One region of the Acinetobacter sp. 228 genome, then DNA from elsewhere that is predicted to be linked to it. Evidence: predicted binding sites of a transcription regulator. Region 1 holds the regulator's gene; the other holds the start of a gene.
What was found. The regulator PhoB, encoded in region 1, activates phosphate uptake and scavenging genes when phosphate is short. The targets are predictions, from matches to a motif close to TGTCATNAANCTGTCATAA.
Positions count from the first base shown of each region.

Region 2: the regulator PhoB is predicted to act here: its motif matches at 2,732-2,750, upstream of VXQ92_RS00145 (inorganic phosphate transporter).

Region 1 is NZ_JAYWYV010000007.1:31,655-39,829, reverse strand. It holds gene VXQ92_RS07400 (pirin family protein) at 1-548, shown strand, start outside; gene VXQ92_RS07395 (glutathione S-transferase family protein) at 708-1,358, shown strand; gene phoR (phosphate regulon sensor histidine kinase PhoR) at 1,407-2,765, opposite strand; gene phoB (phosphate regulon transcriptional regulator PhoB) at 2,792-3,502, opposite strand; gene VXQ92_RS07380 (TetR/AcrR family transcriptional regulator) at 3,753-4,430, opposite strand; gene VXQ92_RS07375 (SDR family NAD(P)-dependent oxidoreductase) at 4,655-5,503, shown strand; gene VXQ92_RS07370 (MATE family efflux transporter) at 5,623-6,987, opposite strand; gene VXQ92_RS07365 (methionine aminotransferase) at 7,121-8,175, opposite strand, start outside.
Region 2 is NZ_JAYWYV010000001.1:27,905-36,079, reverse strand. It holds gene VXQ92_RS00150 (hypothetical protein) at 1-741, shown strand, start outside; gene VXQ92_RS00145 (inorganic phosphate transporter) at 1,065-2,684, opposite strand; gene metH (methionine synthase) at 3,214-6,900, shown strand; gene VXQ92_RS00135 (hypothetical protein) at 6,952-8,175, opposite strand, start outside.

The sequences.
Region 1 (8,175 bases):
CACAGTTGTGGATTGCCTTGCCGGATGACAAGATCAATATGGCACCGGGGTTTGACCATTATCCTGAATTACCGGTGGTCAATGAGCAGGGTATCGAGTTTACCGTGCTGGTTGGAGAGTATTTAAATACCAGATCACCGGTTAAAGTGCATAGTGAATTGCTGGGCGTGGATCTGTATGCAGATGAAAGTAGCAGTATGCGTTTGCCACTGAATCCGAAATTTGAATATGGCTTTATGGTACTTGAAGGTACGGCCAGTATAAATGGACATGAACTGACAGAGGATAATATGCTGATCCTGGAGCCGGGGTTGCAACAGGTCAATGCTGAAATTCATGCCAGAAGCCGGGTGTTATTGATTGGAGGAGAGCCATTTGAAAGCCCGATTTTATTATGGTGGAATCTGGTCGGGCGTACGGTAGAGGACCTTAAAATTGCACGGGAACAATGGATAGAAGGGCATGAACGTTTTGGTTCTATTCCAGCCTATGATGGGCTACGTTTAGAAGCTCCTGCATTTCCAGAGCGGATGCGTGCTTCACGATAAATGCTAAAATGATGGGAATATAAAGCGCTGGCTGAATTGAACTCAAAGAGTGAATCTGCAACATGGGATACATATCATTACAGTCATCAAAAAATGAGCTGGAGTCGGCTGCTTTTTGCTATGCTCAATGAGCAAGAACAATAAAATCATGAGTCTAATATGCGTGTTTTACATCATCTCGAACAATCACGGTCATTTCGTATCCTGTGGGCCATGGAAGAGTTAGGACTGGATTACGAGGTTAAATACTATAAGCGTCAGCCCAATCTTTCTGCGCCACCGGCCTTAAAACAGATCCATCCATTGGGCAAAGCTCCGATTCTGGTCGATCAGGGTCAGGTACTGGCGGAATCTGCAGCGATCCTGGAATATTTACAGGAAACCTATGACGAACAGCAGCAGTTTCGTCCCGAAGATCCTGCCGACAAGGCCCAGTACCGTTACTGGATGCATTATGCGGAAGGTTCGTTAATGCCGCTGCTGGTGATGCAACTGGTGATGACCACTGTACCAAAACATACCCCGTTGCTGATTCGGCCTGTAGCCAAGAAAATCTGTGATGGAGTGAAGAAACAGTTTGTACAGAGCCGCTTAAAAGATCATATCCAGTTTCTGGAAAGCTATTTGAGCGAGCATGATTATTTTGCCGGACATTTCAGTTTTGCCGATATTCAGATGAGTTTTCCTTTGGAAGCGATGCAGAGCCGGACAGGCCAAAGTTATCCAGCGATTCAGGCCTATCTGAAACGGGTCTCACAACGTGCAGCCTATGCGCGTGCGCTGAGCAGGGAAAAACAGATCAGCTCTTAAATGCTTAAAAGAAAAGGTGCCGATGGCACCTTTTTTGATTTTGTGAGATTAGTCCGGGAAGCTGAGACGTTCTTTGGGGAAAACCACCTTAAACGTGGAACCTTGGTTTTCTTTGGACTCGATTTCCAGATGTGCCTGATGTTGCATCAATACATGTTTGACGATGGCAAGTCCCAAACCGGTACCACCAGTACGGCGACTGCGGTCTGAATCGATACGGTAAAAACGCTCGGTCAGACGTGGCAGATGCTTGGGATCAATGCCGATACCGTTATCTTGCACCACAAAATAGGCCGATTCACCATCATCATGCCAGCCGATAGTGATGGTGCCACCTTTAGGCGTATATTTGATGGCATTGGTGATCAGATTACTAAAAGCGCTGGCCAGTTCCATGTCTGAACCGATCAGATCGCAATGGCTGTCAATGTCCAGATTCAGGGTATGACCATAATCCATATTATAGGCCTGGGCATCATCGAACAGCTGGTTCATCAGACTCGGCATTTCAATGATCTGGTTTTTGGCAATATTCTTGTCATTTTCCAGACGTGACAGTAATAGCAGGTCATTGACCAGTGCATTCATGCGTCGGGTCTGCGACTGCATCTGATCAAAGGCACGTTTCCAGCGTGGATTGATGTCTTCCTGATCGGTAAAGGTTTCAATATAGCCACTGAGTACGGTCAAAGGAGTTCGTAGTTCATGGGAAATATTATCGACGAAATCTTTACGCATCTGTTCCAGATTATGCATCCGGGTTACATCATAAGCGACCAGTACTCGGCTTTCTCCGCCAAAACGTGTCATTTTGACCTGTACATAATGGTCTTCAAACAGTGAAGAGCGCATTTTCAGGCCGTCCGGAGATTCATCAATATGATGATAGTATTCAATAAAATTCGGTTGGCGCAGCAAGGTCAGGATATTACGGCCACGGTCATCACTCGAGATTCCGAGCAGACGTTCCGCAGCAGGATTCCACCATTCAATCTGCTGGTTTTCATCAATTAAAACGACAGCTTCTTGCAAGGCTACCAGAGAAGACTGTGCACGATCGATCAGTTCAACCATTTCTGCCTGAACAATCCGTTCCTGACGCTGGGCGCGGTAAACATTGAAAAGCAGTGCACCCCAAATTCCGCCAATATTGGGCGGAACATCATAGGGGCGGTTGGAAATCCATTCATTGACCAAGTATAAAGAACGCATCTGGGTCGCAAAGAACGCCACGAAGGCGATTACGATACAAATCCAGAAATACCCACTCCCAAAACCAATAAAGCTGGCAATAATCAGAAAAAAAGCCAGCAGGCGTAAATCCTGTTTGGCGAAATCCCATAAACTGCTGTAACGGATTCTTTTGTGCTCGCGTGCCAGTTCGGGGACAGGGTAGGGTTCATACATAAAACAAGATTTACCTTAAATGATATTTAACCTAAAGCGACATCGGAACGGGTCGAGAAACGATAACCTGTGCCACGTACGGTCTGTACATAACGGTCCACACCATAGGGTTCCAGCACCTTGCGCAGGCGACGGATATGCACATCAATGGTCCGGTCTTCAATATAGACGTTACCGCCCCACACCTGATCCAGCAATTGCGCACGGGTATAGGCACGTTCCGGATGGGTCATGAAGAATGCCAGCAAACGGTATTCGGTGGGTCCCATTTCCAGAATATTATTGCCAAAATTCACCCGCTGGCTGACCGGATCCAGAATCAGGCCATTGGCATCAATGGTTTTTTCACCGCTCAGGGCATTGGCACGGCGCAGTACCGCCTTAATCCGGGAAACCAGTTCCCGGGTCGAGAACGGTTTGGTCATGTAGTCATCGGCACCGGCATCCAGACCTTGTACCTTGTGGTCTTCTTCACCGCGTGCTGTCAGCATGATCACCGGGATTTCAGACAGGCTTTCATCACGTTTCAGACGACGACATAAGTCCACACCGCTGACACCACCTGGCATCATCCAGTCCAGCAAAATCAGTGCCGGACGTTGATCCACAATCATCTGATGCGCCTGCTTGGCATCTTCTGCCTGCAAGCACTGAAAACCGGCCATATCCAGAGAGGTATGGATCATTTCCCGAATCGGGAGCTCGTCATCGACGATTAATATGTAGTCATCTTTCACAACGCAATACCCTATTTCATGTAAACGGTGAGCCGTTTTATATTTATGACAGGCTTATTACAAAGACTAATTATGACAGTATCATTGCAGAAAGGGAAAAACTGCTGAAATTCACAAAGATTTGTGACAAATATAGCGCATAAAATTGTTAAAAAATCATAAATTAATTTTACCTGTTTCCAAGATAAAGCATAAATTCACAACTACACTGGAAAGCTCATAATACCTTTTTAACAAAAGGATTTAACAGCTATTTTTTCTCGGAAAATGACTCTAATAGTGCTAAAAAAACCACACTGCAAGATGATAAAACTTCTTCAAGCGAATGCTTAAAACCGCTCATCACCCAACGAATGGCAATTTGGGTGACATAACCATTTAAACCGGTCGAAACCAGGGAAATTTCCTGCTCGCTACGATTTAACTGCGGCATCATTAACATGACAAAAGCATGAATCATACGGTCAAAACGCGACATGGTTTCATGAATGGTGGCCTGATTATGCAGTTCCTGTACCAGCATGGCATCAATATAAATGATCCTGGCCATACGTGGATTGTCACGCAAGGTGGTGAGTAGGGCTGTCAAACCGGCTTCGATCATTTTTTTCGGATCACTCGATGCCTGCATCATGGCCTGCATCACATTCTGTTGCAGTTCATCAATCAGTTTCAAAAAAATGGTCTGAAACAGATCTTCGCTTTTCTTGAAAGATTCATAAAAATAACGTTCAGTCAGTTTGGCTTCATTGCAGATATCTTTGACCGTGACTGAAAAAAAGCCGTAACTGCCATAGGCTTCAATTCCAGCTTCGATCAACTTTTCACGACGTGCCTGCTGCCGCTCCGCCATCGACAGGCCTTTAAACTGACGTTGTCTGGTTTTGGCGGCTCGTGGTTTCACTGCTGAGTCGATTGAATCGGTCATAAGGCCTGAGTGCTCATCTGTATAAAGATTTTGAATATCTTAGCAATAAATCACGCTTAGACCTACATGAGAAATTCTGTCCCGAAAGTTGGCCTCTAAGGATATGGGATAATTATTGACAATCTGTATTGTCAAAACTATATTGAGGATCTGTGCTAGCTCCTGAAACAACAGAACAAGATCCTGCTGTCATGGAATGGCAGTAGTTTACATAAGGAAATTAAATGAAAAATTTTAACAATAAAGTTGCCGCGATTACCGGGGCCGGTTCAGGTATTGGCCAGCAACTGGCGGTACTACTGGCCCAGCAGGGTTGTCATCTGGCACTGAGTGATATCAATGAACAGGGTCTGGCGCAAACGCTCGAATTGCTCAAAGAGAGTGATGTCCGTGTCACCATTCAGAAAGTAAACGTGGCTGACCTGGACCAGGTGCGTAACTGGGCGGCGCAGGTTGAACAGGATCATGGTAGTGTCAATATGATCTTTAACAATGCCGGTGTTGCACTGGGTTCAACAGTGGAAGGGGCATCTTATGAAGAACTGGAATGGATCGTCGGAATCAATTTCTGGGGTGTGGTGTATGGCACCAAAGAATTTCTGCCACTGATCAAGAAAACTGGCGATGGCCATATTATCAATATTTCCAGCCTGTTTGGTTTAACGGCTCAACCGACCCAGTCTGCTTATAATGCGACCAAGTTTGCAGTACGTGGCTTTACTGAATCCCTGCGTCAGGAACTGGACATGGAAAATTGCGGAGTCAGTGCGCTCTGTGTGCATCCGGGCGGGATCCGTACCAATATTGCCAATGCAGCAAAAATGAATAACAGCCTGCTGACTTTAGGTATGAATCCGGAAAAATCGGCCCGTAATTTTAATAAATTATTGCGTTGTCCACCTGCAGAAGCTGCTCGTCAAATTCTGGAGGCGGTACAAAAAGACAAGCGCCGTCTACTCATCGGCAATGATGCCAAAGCGATAGACCTGATTCAGCGAATCTTGCCGACCGGTTATCAGCATGTCACTGCACTGGCGACCCAATTTGGTAAAAGAAAGAAAAAGTCTGCTTAAGAAATTGTAAAACAGACCCGCAAAAGCGGGTTTTCTTTTTATCACGATAATCCTAATCTGACTCTTTAGAAGGTCAGTATCTGAGGTAATGTAAGGCTTTTGAATTATAAACTTTTTATCTATATCAAGGTCTCAATGGTCTTTTTCTTCCAGACAAACTGATAATACAGTCCCTGCAAAATACACATGCTGACAAAGGCCAATGCATAGGCATACCAGATACCTTCCAGGCCCCACCACCGGCTAAACAGATAAGCGGCGGGAACTTCAATACATAGAATGGCGAAAATATTAATCAGCATTGGCATAGTTACCGTACCACTGGAACGCATGATCGAAGCAAAAATGGCACTGGCGCCAAAAAACAGAATTGCCCACAAAACAATGAACAGCAGTTTTTGACCGAGCACCACCACCTGGGGGTCGGTAATAAACAGCGCCATCAGATATTTGGAAAACAGGTAAGCCAGAATCACCAGACCACCGGTGAACAGGATATTCATAATGAGCGCAGTGCGGGTAACTTTATTCAGCAGATCCGATTTGCCTGCACCAATGGCTTGAGCAGCAAATACAGATGCAGCAATCGCAATCGATAAGGCAGGGAACTGAATATAATTTAAGACCTGATTGACTGCGCCATAGGCGGCTGTTGCTTCTGCACCATAACGGTTAACCAGTCCCACAATTACCAGACCAGCCACTGAAGTCGTGACCATTTGTACACCAGTTGGAACTCCCAGTTTAAGGATGGTTTTGCTTAACTGGGGCTGATGACGAATATTTTTTAATAAAGCCCAGTCGAGCTTGAGCGGATGCTGCTTGCGCTTCAGATACAAAATCAAAAATACCAGAACTGCGAGATTTCCCAGAATGGTAGCAAGTGCCGGTGAAATAATGCCCATTTTAGGAAAGCCAAAATAACCGCCAATCAGGACCGGTGTCACCACCAGGCCCACCCCAATGGTAATGACGGAAGCAAATAGGGGCGTGGTACTGTCTCCGACACCACGCAGAATGGAGGTATAAAAAATATAGATAAAAATTAAGGGGCTACCTACCAGCATCCACTGCACATAAGGCAGGGACAAATGCATTACATCCGGATCTGTGCCGAGTGCCAAGAGAATATTTTCAGCAAAAATCACCCCAAAAAGTGCAATCAAACTGCCGCCAATCAAGGTCATAAATAAAGTTGAACCAACCACACAGCGGACTTTTTCTATATTTTTCCCGCCCCAGGCCTGGCCAATCAGTACGGTAGAACCGGCGGATAAGCCAATCACAAAAGCCATTAGGCAAAACAGGATTGGAAAAAATACCGCAACAGCAGCAATGGCGTTGACGCCTAGCATTTGCCCCACAAATATTGTATTGACCGTGCCAGAAAGACTTTGCAGGATATTGGTCACAATCAATGGCACCAGAAAAACCAGAAAGGCTTTCCATAAATTCTCTTGGTGAATCAATGCTTGCTGTGCCATGCGACATCCTGTGATTGGATTATTATCTACTTATTTATTGCTGTAACTATTATTGGCTAGAGTATAGAAAAAAGCCTTAGCTTTTAGGTAACTAAGCTACTTATTTTATAAGGTTTTTAGTTAAAAAGGTGAGTTAAACCTTTGAAAGAATTTGACCTGCCTGGACCAGAGTTTGTTCTTTTTTTGCAAAGCAGAACCTGAGCAGACGTAAATCGTCAGGAGGGTGCTGGTAGAACGCAGAGACTGGAATCGCGACAATCCCATGTTGTTCTGCCAGAAAATGGCACATGGACAAATCATCGAGCTCAGGCCGAATCTCTGAATAATCTAAGTTCTGGAAATAAGTTCCTTGAGAGGGTGTCCACTTAAAGCGTGACGTTTCAATGGATGAGTTAAATAAATCCCGTTTGTTTTGATAGAAAGAGGACAGTCCAGGTATATGCTCAGGATGCAGTTGCATATATTCCGCTAAGGCAACTTGAACGGGCGTCACACCGCAGAAACTGGCAAACTGATAAATCTGTCTGAACATTTTCATGAGTGCCGGTGCAGCAATACAAAATCCGGTTTTCCAGCCCGTGACATGGAAGGTTTTACCAAAAGAACCAATCACGAAGCTACGCTCGCGAAGTTCTGGAAATGACCACGCCGAATAGTGCTGAACACCGTCAAAAACCAGATGTTCATAGACTTCATCGGACAGCACCACAATATTGCGCTCGCGAATCAGCTCGATCAGTTGCTGCCAGTCTGCCTTGGACCAGACACTCCCACTCGGATTATGCGGAGTATTCACCACAATCATGCGGGTACGATCATTAATGGCATCTTTGACCTGATTCCAGTCCACAGAAAAATCAGGATGCTGCAAAGCAATATGCACTGGCTTTGCCCCAACCAGTTGAACCGCAGGTCCATAACTGTCGTAGCTTGGATCGAAAATAATTACTTCTTCCCCGGCACGCACCGTGGCTTGAATGGCACAAAAAATCGCAATCGTGGCCCCAGGCGTAATCGTGATTTCCTCGACAGGATCAATAATCAGTTGATCACGCTGCTGATAGAGATCTGCCACCAGACTGCGCAAGACTGGCAGACCATCTCCCGGAGCGTACTGGTTAAATCCATTCTGGCTGGCCCGCTTTAAAGCTTCAATCAAGGCAGGAGGCGCTGCAAAGTCCGGAAATC
Region 2 (8,175 bases), on a different contig from region 1:
CTGGCTGCGATTGCCTATCTGGATGGTGAAAAGCATGTCCGCGTTTCCATGGCGATGGATGCCATCATGCACTATGTTAGCCAGCAAAAAGCCAATACCAGCCTGATGTATATGTGTACGCCGACTGATGTGTATGCCGTTCCAGCTGAAGTGATCGAAGCCTCAAAAGAAAAATATGCAGAACGCTCCAAGGCACAGACCCTGATTTCTAAAAGTGTTGCGACTTTAAGCCGTAAACACTTTTTCCAGAAAAATAGTCATGAGCTGATTCAGTCTGGCGATCAGGCATATGGCATTTGTGACTGTCTGGTGGTTGAACAAGGCCCAAACTATGCGCTGGCAAAACGTATTCAGCAATGGCGTGCAACCTTGGCGCGTGCTCAAGGTCAACGGGTCAGCATTAATATTGCACCTTCTACGACCACTCATTCTGTTACCAAAAATCCGCTATTAAAAGCCGCATTCAATGGCGCCAGCCTGTTTGATGTGGAAGCTTTCGCACCTGAAACTACCAATGCATTGATGGCAGCATTATGGATTCATGACCTTCGCAATCCGGAATCAGTGGCCAATCCTGAAGTGGAACTGAACCATCCGCTTGAGTTAATGATGCATGGTGCGAATCATGGTGGTTTGTGGCGAGTCGCTTATCTGGCGCGTACCGCACTGCCTTTTGCTGCGCTGTTTGGTTTTGCGACGGAGAAATTGCCAAAAGGATTATTGAGCAAGTTGAAGAAGTAATTTATTTCCTTCACTTTACCCTTTTCCTAGAGTCGATATTCTTTTTATTTAAAATTCTGCCCCTCACCCCAACCCTCTCCCCAAGGGAGAGGGAGTATCCATCATAAATTTTAGTAACTGTTAGATATCTGCCTCCAAGCTACTTTTCCATGAGGTAAAAGAGCAAGATTTAGCGTCAATACCCATATTTGAATATATTATGTAAAATCCCCTCTCCTCTTAGGAGATGAGCATCCTCAGAATATATTCTGAGTGCGCAAGGGAGAGGTAAAAATCACCCATAAAAAAACGCTGCCGAGGCAGCGTTTTTTTATCAACGATGTTTAGAACACTTTTAACAATATCCAATACAAACCACCTGACAGACAGATCGTTGCTGGCAAGGTAAATACCCAGGCAGACAGAATGGTTTTCACCATCTGGAAATTCAGTCCTGACTTGTTTGCTACCATGGTACCGGCTACTGCTGAGTTCAGTACATGAGTAGTAGATACTGGCATACCGAAACCATCTGCCGCAGCAATGGTCGACATCGCAACAAGCTCGGCGGACATGCCCTGTCCATAGGTCATATGTTCTTTACCAATACGCTCACCGACGGTCACAACAATACGCTTCCAGCCCACCATGGTACCTAGACCCAGTGCAAGCGCAACTGCAACTTTCACCCAGGTTGGAATATATTGCAGGAATGAGTCAAGATTATCACGGTATTTATCCACCGTTTTTTCTTGCGCAGCAGACATCGCAGGTAAAGATTCTGCTTTATCCAGACGTTTAAAAGCGGTTGTGCTGAGGTACATGTCGTTACGGAATTCAGAAACTTGAGCTTCAGGCACATCTTTAATGTTGCTATAGCTAGCTACTTTCTCACCCAGATGATCGGTCAAACTTGCCAGTGCCGGAATGACTTCAGGGGTAATTTCCTTGGTCTGGATATACTTGGTGATAACAGCACGGGCTTGCTCATCCGGAATATCCTGATGATTTGGATAGATCACATCGGCTGTTTGTGCCGACAACTGGCCAAAAGATTGAATATGCTGGGTATCCAGATTCTTGTTCAATGAGTACGCCAGAGGTACGCACCCAATCAGAATCAGCATGATCAAACCCATGCCTTTTTGACCGTCATTTGAACCGTGTGCAAAACTCACACCTGTACAGGTAAAAATCAGCATGGCACGAATCAATGGAGGTGGTGGCTTGTTGCCTTCAGGTGGCTGAAACAGTTCCATTTGACGCTTGAAGATTTTTTTCACCAGCAGGAACAGCACCGCTGCAAATGCAAAACCGATGAGAGGCGAAAATAATAGCGCCTTACCAACTTTAATCACCTGCTCCAGGTCTATACCTGAAGCGCCACTGCCGGCATTCAGAATGTAATTCATGATGCCAACACCCAGAATCGAACCGATCAGGGTATGCGAACTGGATGCAGGAATACCAAGGAACCAGGTTCCAAGGTTCCAGAGAATGGCCGCTATCAGCATGGCAAAGACCATGGCAAAGCCTGCACCAGAGCCGACATTCATAATCAGCTCAACCGGCAATAACGCAATAATACCGTAAGCAACCGCGCCACTGGCCACCATAACCCCAAGGAAATTACAGAAGCCGGCCCACATCACTGCGACGGGAGCTGAGAGTGCATTGGTATAAATGACGGTAGCAACAGCATTGGCTGTATCGTGGAAGCCATTGACGAATTCAAAGCTCAATGCGATAAAAAGTGCAGTTGCTAACAAAATAACTGAATACAGGCTTAAGGCCGGTACATGTGCTAAATCTGAAGACAATTGGAAGCCGATATAAATCAGCGTAGTGATAATAAGAGTCAAGAACACCGGCATAAAAAATTTCGGTGTTGGCACATGAACATTGGTCGACTTTTTCGAAGCCGACTTGTGTGCTGAATCTACGGGAGTTGGATTAGGATTCATGCAAGCAGGAATAGAGGATTCAATGATCCTCATATTGTTCAGTTAAATTGTGACAATTATATGACAAACTGTTGTCATATGATGCAATTATTTGGATTTTCTTGCTGTCATTCGTCCTGTTTAATTCCGACTAAAAACTAAATTTTGATTTTATAAATCATTCACTTGAGATAGCATTCCAGCTTGTTTCTGCGCAAAAAGTACACACATTTTGCTACCAAAACCATCGAAGCCCTTTCTGTCAGCAGGCTGAATAAAGTTTCAGTTGCATAGCATAAGGAATGAATATGACATTTTTATGAATAGATGCCTCAGTTCAATTTTGTGTTTCTGCCCCTGCCCTAAACCGGTCAAATCAGAGCCAGGTTAACTATATTTTCTGGTCCGGATTTCAGAATTTTATGTTTATCTACTGACTTATCAAATTTTCATATCATACTTATCCATCATTCTGAGCAATGTCAGCAGAAATCAGTTCACTAATCTGCTAAGATTACAGCCGTTTTAAAAGACTGCTGAGAACGTTTGAATGTCGACATTAACCACCTTAAAAGAACTTCTTGCCAAAAGAATTTTAATTATCGATGGTGCGATGGGTACCATGATCCAACGCCATAAACTGGAAGAAGCCGATTATCGTGGTGAACGTTTTGCCGATTGGGCCTTTGACCTCAAAGGCAACAATGACCTTTTAGTCCTGACCCAACCGCAGATTATCCAAGGCATTCACGAAGCATATCTTGAAGCCGGCGCAGACATTATTGAAACCAATACCTTTAACGGTACGCGTGTTTCTATGTCTGACTATCATATGCAAGATCTGGTTCCAGAAATTAACCGTGAAGCTGCACGTTTAGCAAAAGAAGCCTGTGCCAAATATTCAACGCCGGAAAAACCGCGTTTTGTAGCCGGAGTCATCGGGCCAACATCACGTACAACATCTATTTCACCGAATGTGAATGATCCTGCGTTCCGTAACATCACCTTTGATGCCCTGAAAGTTGATTATATCGAATCGACCAAAGCCTTAATTGAAGGCGGTGTTGATATCATCCTGATTGAAACTGTATTCGATACGCTCAATGCTAAAGCTGCCATCTTTGCAGTAAAAGAAGTGTTCAAGGAACTGGGTTATGAATTGCCAATCATGATCTCAGGTACGATTACCGATGCCTCAGGTCGCACATTGACAGGTCAAACCGCAGAAGCATTCTGGAACTCAATGCGTCATGCAGAACCGATTTCAATCGGCTTTAACTGTGCACTTGGTGCAGATGCGATGCGTCCACACGTAAAAACCGTGTCTGACGTTGCCGACACCTTCGTTTCTGCGCATCCTAACGCAGGCTTGCCAAATGCGTTTGGTGGTTATGATGAAACCCCTGAAGAAACGGCAGCATTCATTAAAGAATTTGCTGAAAGCGGCTTGATCAATATCACCGGTGGTTGCTGTGGTACTACGCCAGATCATATCCGCGCGATTGCGCAGGCGGTTGAAGGTATTGCCCCTCGCCAGATCCCTGAAATTGAGCCTGCATGTCGTTTAAGTGGTTTAGAACCATTTAACATCACCAAAGATTCATTATTCGTGAACGTCGGTGAACGTACCAACGTCACGGGTTCTAAAAAATTCCTTCGTTTAATTAAAGAAGAAAACTTCACAGAAGCGTTGGACGTGGCACGTCAACAGGTGGAAGCCGGTGCGCAGATCATCGACATCAACATGGATGAAGGCATGCTGGATTCACAAGGTGCGATGGTGCACTTTCTGAACCTGATCGCATCTGAACCTGATATTTCACGTGTGCCAATCATGCTCGATTCTTCTAAATGGGAGATTATTGAAGCAGGTTTGAAATGCGTTCAAGGTAAAGCCGTTGTGAACTCGATTTCCTTAAAAGAAGGTTATGACGAGTTTGTCGAACGTGCCCGCCTTTGCCGTCAGTACGGTGCTGCGGTGATCGTGATGGCATTTGATGAAAATGGTCAGGCCGATACAGCAGAACGAAAAAAAGCAATCTGTAAGCGTTCATACGATGTACTTGTGAACGAAGTGGGCTTCCCTTCTGAAGATATTATCTTTGACCCGAACGTATTTGCAGTGGCAACGGGTATTGAAGAACACAATAACTATGGCGTGGACTTCATTGAAGCAACCGGCTGGATTAAAGAAAATCTGCCAAATGCGATGATTTCAGGCGGTATTTCAAACGTATCATTCTCCTTCCGTGGTAACGAGCCTGTACGTGAAGCGATCCATGCAGTGTTCCTGTATCACGCGATCCAGAAAGGCTTGACCATGGGGATCGTGAACGCCGGCCAGCTGGCGATTTATGATGACATCGACAAAGAGCTTAAAGATGCCGTTGAAGATGTAGTCTTGAACCGCAACCAGGGCGAAAGCGGTCAGGAAGCAACTGAAAAATTATTGACCATTGCAGAAAAATACCGGGGTCAAGGCGGTCAGCAAAAAGCGGAAGAAAACCTTGAATGGCGAGCCGAGTCCGTTGAAAAACGTCTTGAGTATGCACTGGTAAAAGGCATCACCACTTATATCGATCAGGATACGGAAGAAGCCCGTTTAAAATCGACGCGTCCGCTGGATGTGATCGAAGGTCCGCTCATGGCGGGTATGAACGTGGTCGGCGACCTGTTTGGTGCCGGCAAAATGTTCCTGCCACAAGTGGTGAAATCGGCACGTGTCATGAAACAGGCCGTCGCGTGGTTAAACCCGTTCATTGAAGCTGAAAAAACCCAGGCTGAAGCCAAAGGTAAAATCCTCTTGGCTACGGTGAAAGGCGATGTACACGATATCGGTAAAAACATCGTGGGCGTGGTATTGGGCTGTAATGGCTATGACATCGTTGACCTTGGCGTGATGGTGCCATGTGAGAAAATTCTACAAACTGCAATTGATGAAAAAGTCGATATCATCGGTTTGTCTGGTCTGATCACACCGTCATTGGATGAAATGGTCTTTGTAGCTAAAGAAATGCAGCGTAAAGGCTTTAATATTCCACTGATGATTGGTGGTGCAACGACCTCTAAAGCGCACACCGCTGTGAAAATCTCACCGCAGTATCATAATGATGGCGTGTACTACACGGCTGATGCTTCTCGTGCGGTGGGTGTGGCAACGCAATTGCTTTCTGCCGAGATGAAACCAAAACTGGCAGCAGACTATGCTGCGGATTATGAAAAAATCCGTATCCGTCTTGCCAATAAGCAGCCGAAAGCTGCGAAGCTTTCTTATGCTGAGTCAGTTGAAAACGGTTTCAAAATCGACTTTGCCAAGAATGCACCAGTTAAACCAAATTTCATTGGCTCACAAACATTCACCAACTATCCTTTAGAAACCTTGGTGGAATATTTTGACTGGACGCCATTCTTTATTTCTTGGAGTTTGGCGGGTAAATTCCCGAAAATCCTTGAAGATGAAGTGGTGGGTGAAGCTGCACGTGATTTGTATGAACAAGCACAAGCAATGTTGAAAGACATCATCGAGAATAAACGTTTCGATGCGCGTGCGACGTTTAGCATTTATCCTGCGAATCGTGTGGCGGCAGATACGGTTGCTGTTGCTGATGAAAATGGCAATGTGACGCATAGCTTCGAGCACCTTCGTCAGCAGTCTGACAAAGTGACCGGTAAAGCGAACTACTCTCTGGCTGACTTTATTGCACCGAAAGATGTGGCGCAGGATTACCTGGGTGGCTTTACAGTTTCAATTTTTGGTGCGGAAGAACTTTCGCAAGAATACAAAGCCAAAGGCGATGACTATAACGCGATTATGGTTCAAGCTTTGGGTGACCGTTTTGCTGAAGCTTTTGCTGAGCACTTGCATCAACGTATTCGTAAAGAGTTCTGGGGCTACCAGGCAGATGAACAATTAACCAATGATGAGTTAATTAAAGAGAAGTATGTGGGTATTCGTCCTGCACCGGGCTACCCTGCTTGTCCTGAACATTCTGAAAAAGCACCATTGTTCGACTGGTTAGGTACTACTGAGAAGATGGGTACTTACCTGACTTCTAGCTTTGCGATGTGGCCACCTTCATCAGTGAGCGGTTTCTATTATGCAAACCCTGAAACTGAATACTTTAACGTGGGTAAAATCTCTGGCGACCAGTTAGAAGATTATGCGAAGCGTAAAGGCTGGACGTTAGATGAAGCGAAACGCTGGTTAGCGCCAAATCTGGATGATTCGATTTCTTAAGAATCACCAAGTTTAGATAAAAAAATCCCCTCGAATGAGGGGATTTTTTTACTAATTAAATATTACGTCTTTTTTTACTGATCTATAAGGATTATCAGAAATCCTTACTTTTGGCAAAATACAATTAGCTTCTACAATTTTTTTAATTAAATATGTATAATTAATTTTTGATTTTTCACCTAAATAAATATTCTTAATTTTCGAATCACAATCAACTTGATACTCAATATAACTTCGTTGTTTCTCATTATCATAAATAACTGATGAATCAGATATTTCCTCTATCTTCATCACCCTACACTCTTGCTCCTCTTGAAAAGAAAAGTGTTTAATTAAATAATTTAAAGGCTTTAGTATATTATTAACCGTAGTAATAATATTTAAATTATCCGTATCATTCAATCTTTTCAGCAATACCTTCATATGTTCAAATGACAAATTAATATCTTCTTCAATATCTTTAATTTTCTTTTCATAAGATTCCCATATTCTGGATGCTATTTTCTTATTTTTATGCTCTTGATAAAAAGTAAATTTATTTCTTTTTGCTATTTCAAAATAGCCTGAAAATGCATCCATATAAATACATCTAAATAATGGCAGTTTAGAATAACTTATTTCATCCATATGAAAAGCAAATAAGGAAGACAATACATCATCAAAAAAATCACTACTATAAACAAGACTCATACCTGAGCACTCTACATCATCCATATTCCCATAAAGTCTGAATTGATTTAGTGAATTATGATTAAATGTAAAACATGTTAGATAAACATGACTATGAGGGTTTTCTGGTTCAATTTTTTGTAGATTAAAAAAGTCAGATAAAATTTTTCCTTCACTTGGATCATTCATATGTTCAGTAGAATTTAATCTCATTAGTGATTTTTTAGTAACTAGATTAAATCCTACATCTAGTCTCGTATAATGAGCAACTTTTCTTTCATATTGACTATCAAATCTTACATTCAGTTTATTTAAAACATATAAAACAATTTGTTGTAAAATTATTAGATTAACAAACTCATATTGGTTACATCTTAATTCATCTTTATAATCTTTCTTTTCAGATTTACCCCTTATTTTACCTACACTATAATCAACATATTTATTTCTTGGAAATTTCAATGATTCATTAGATACCACTGGTAAGATTGAAAAGTACTCTAAACTTAGTATATTTCTAATAAAACTTCCAACTTCATTATAATTATGATCTAACAAGTTTTCTTCTTTAAAATAATAACTTTCCAATAAAAATGATAAATGCAA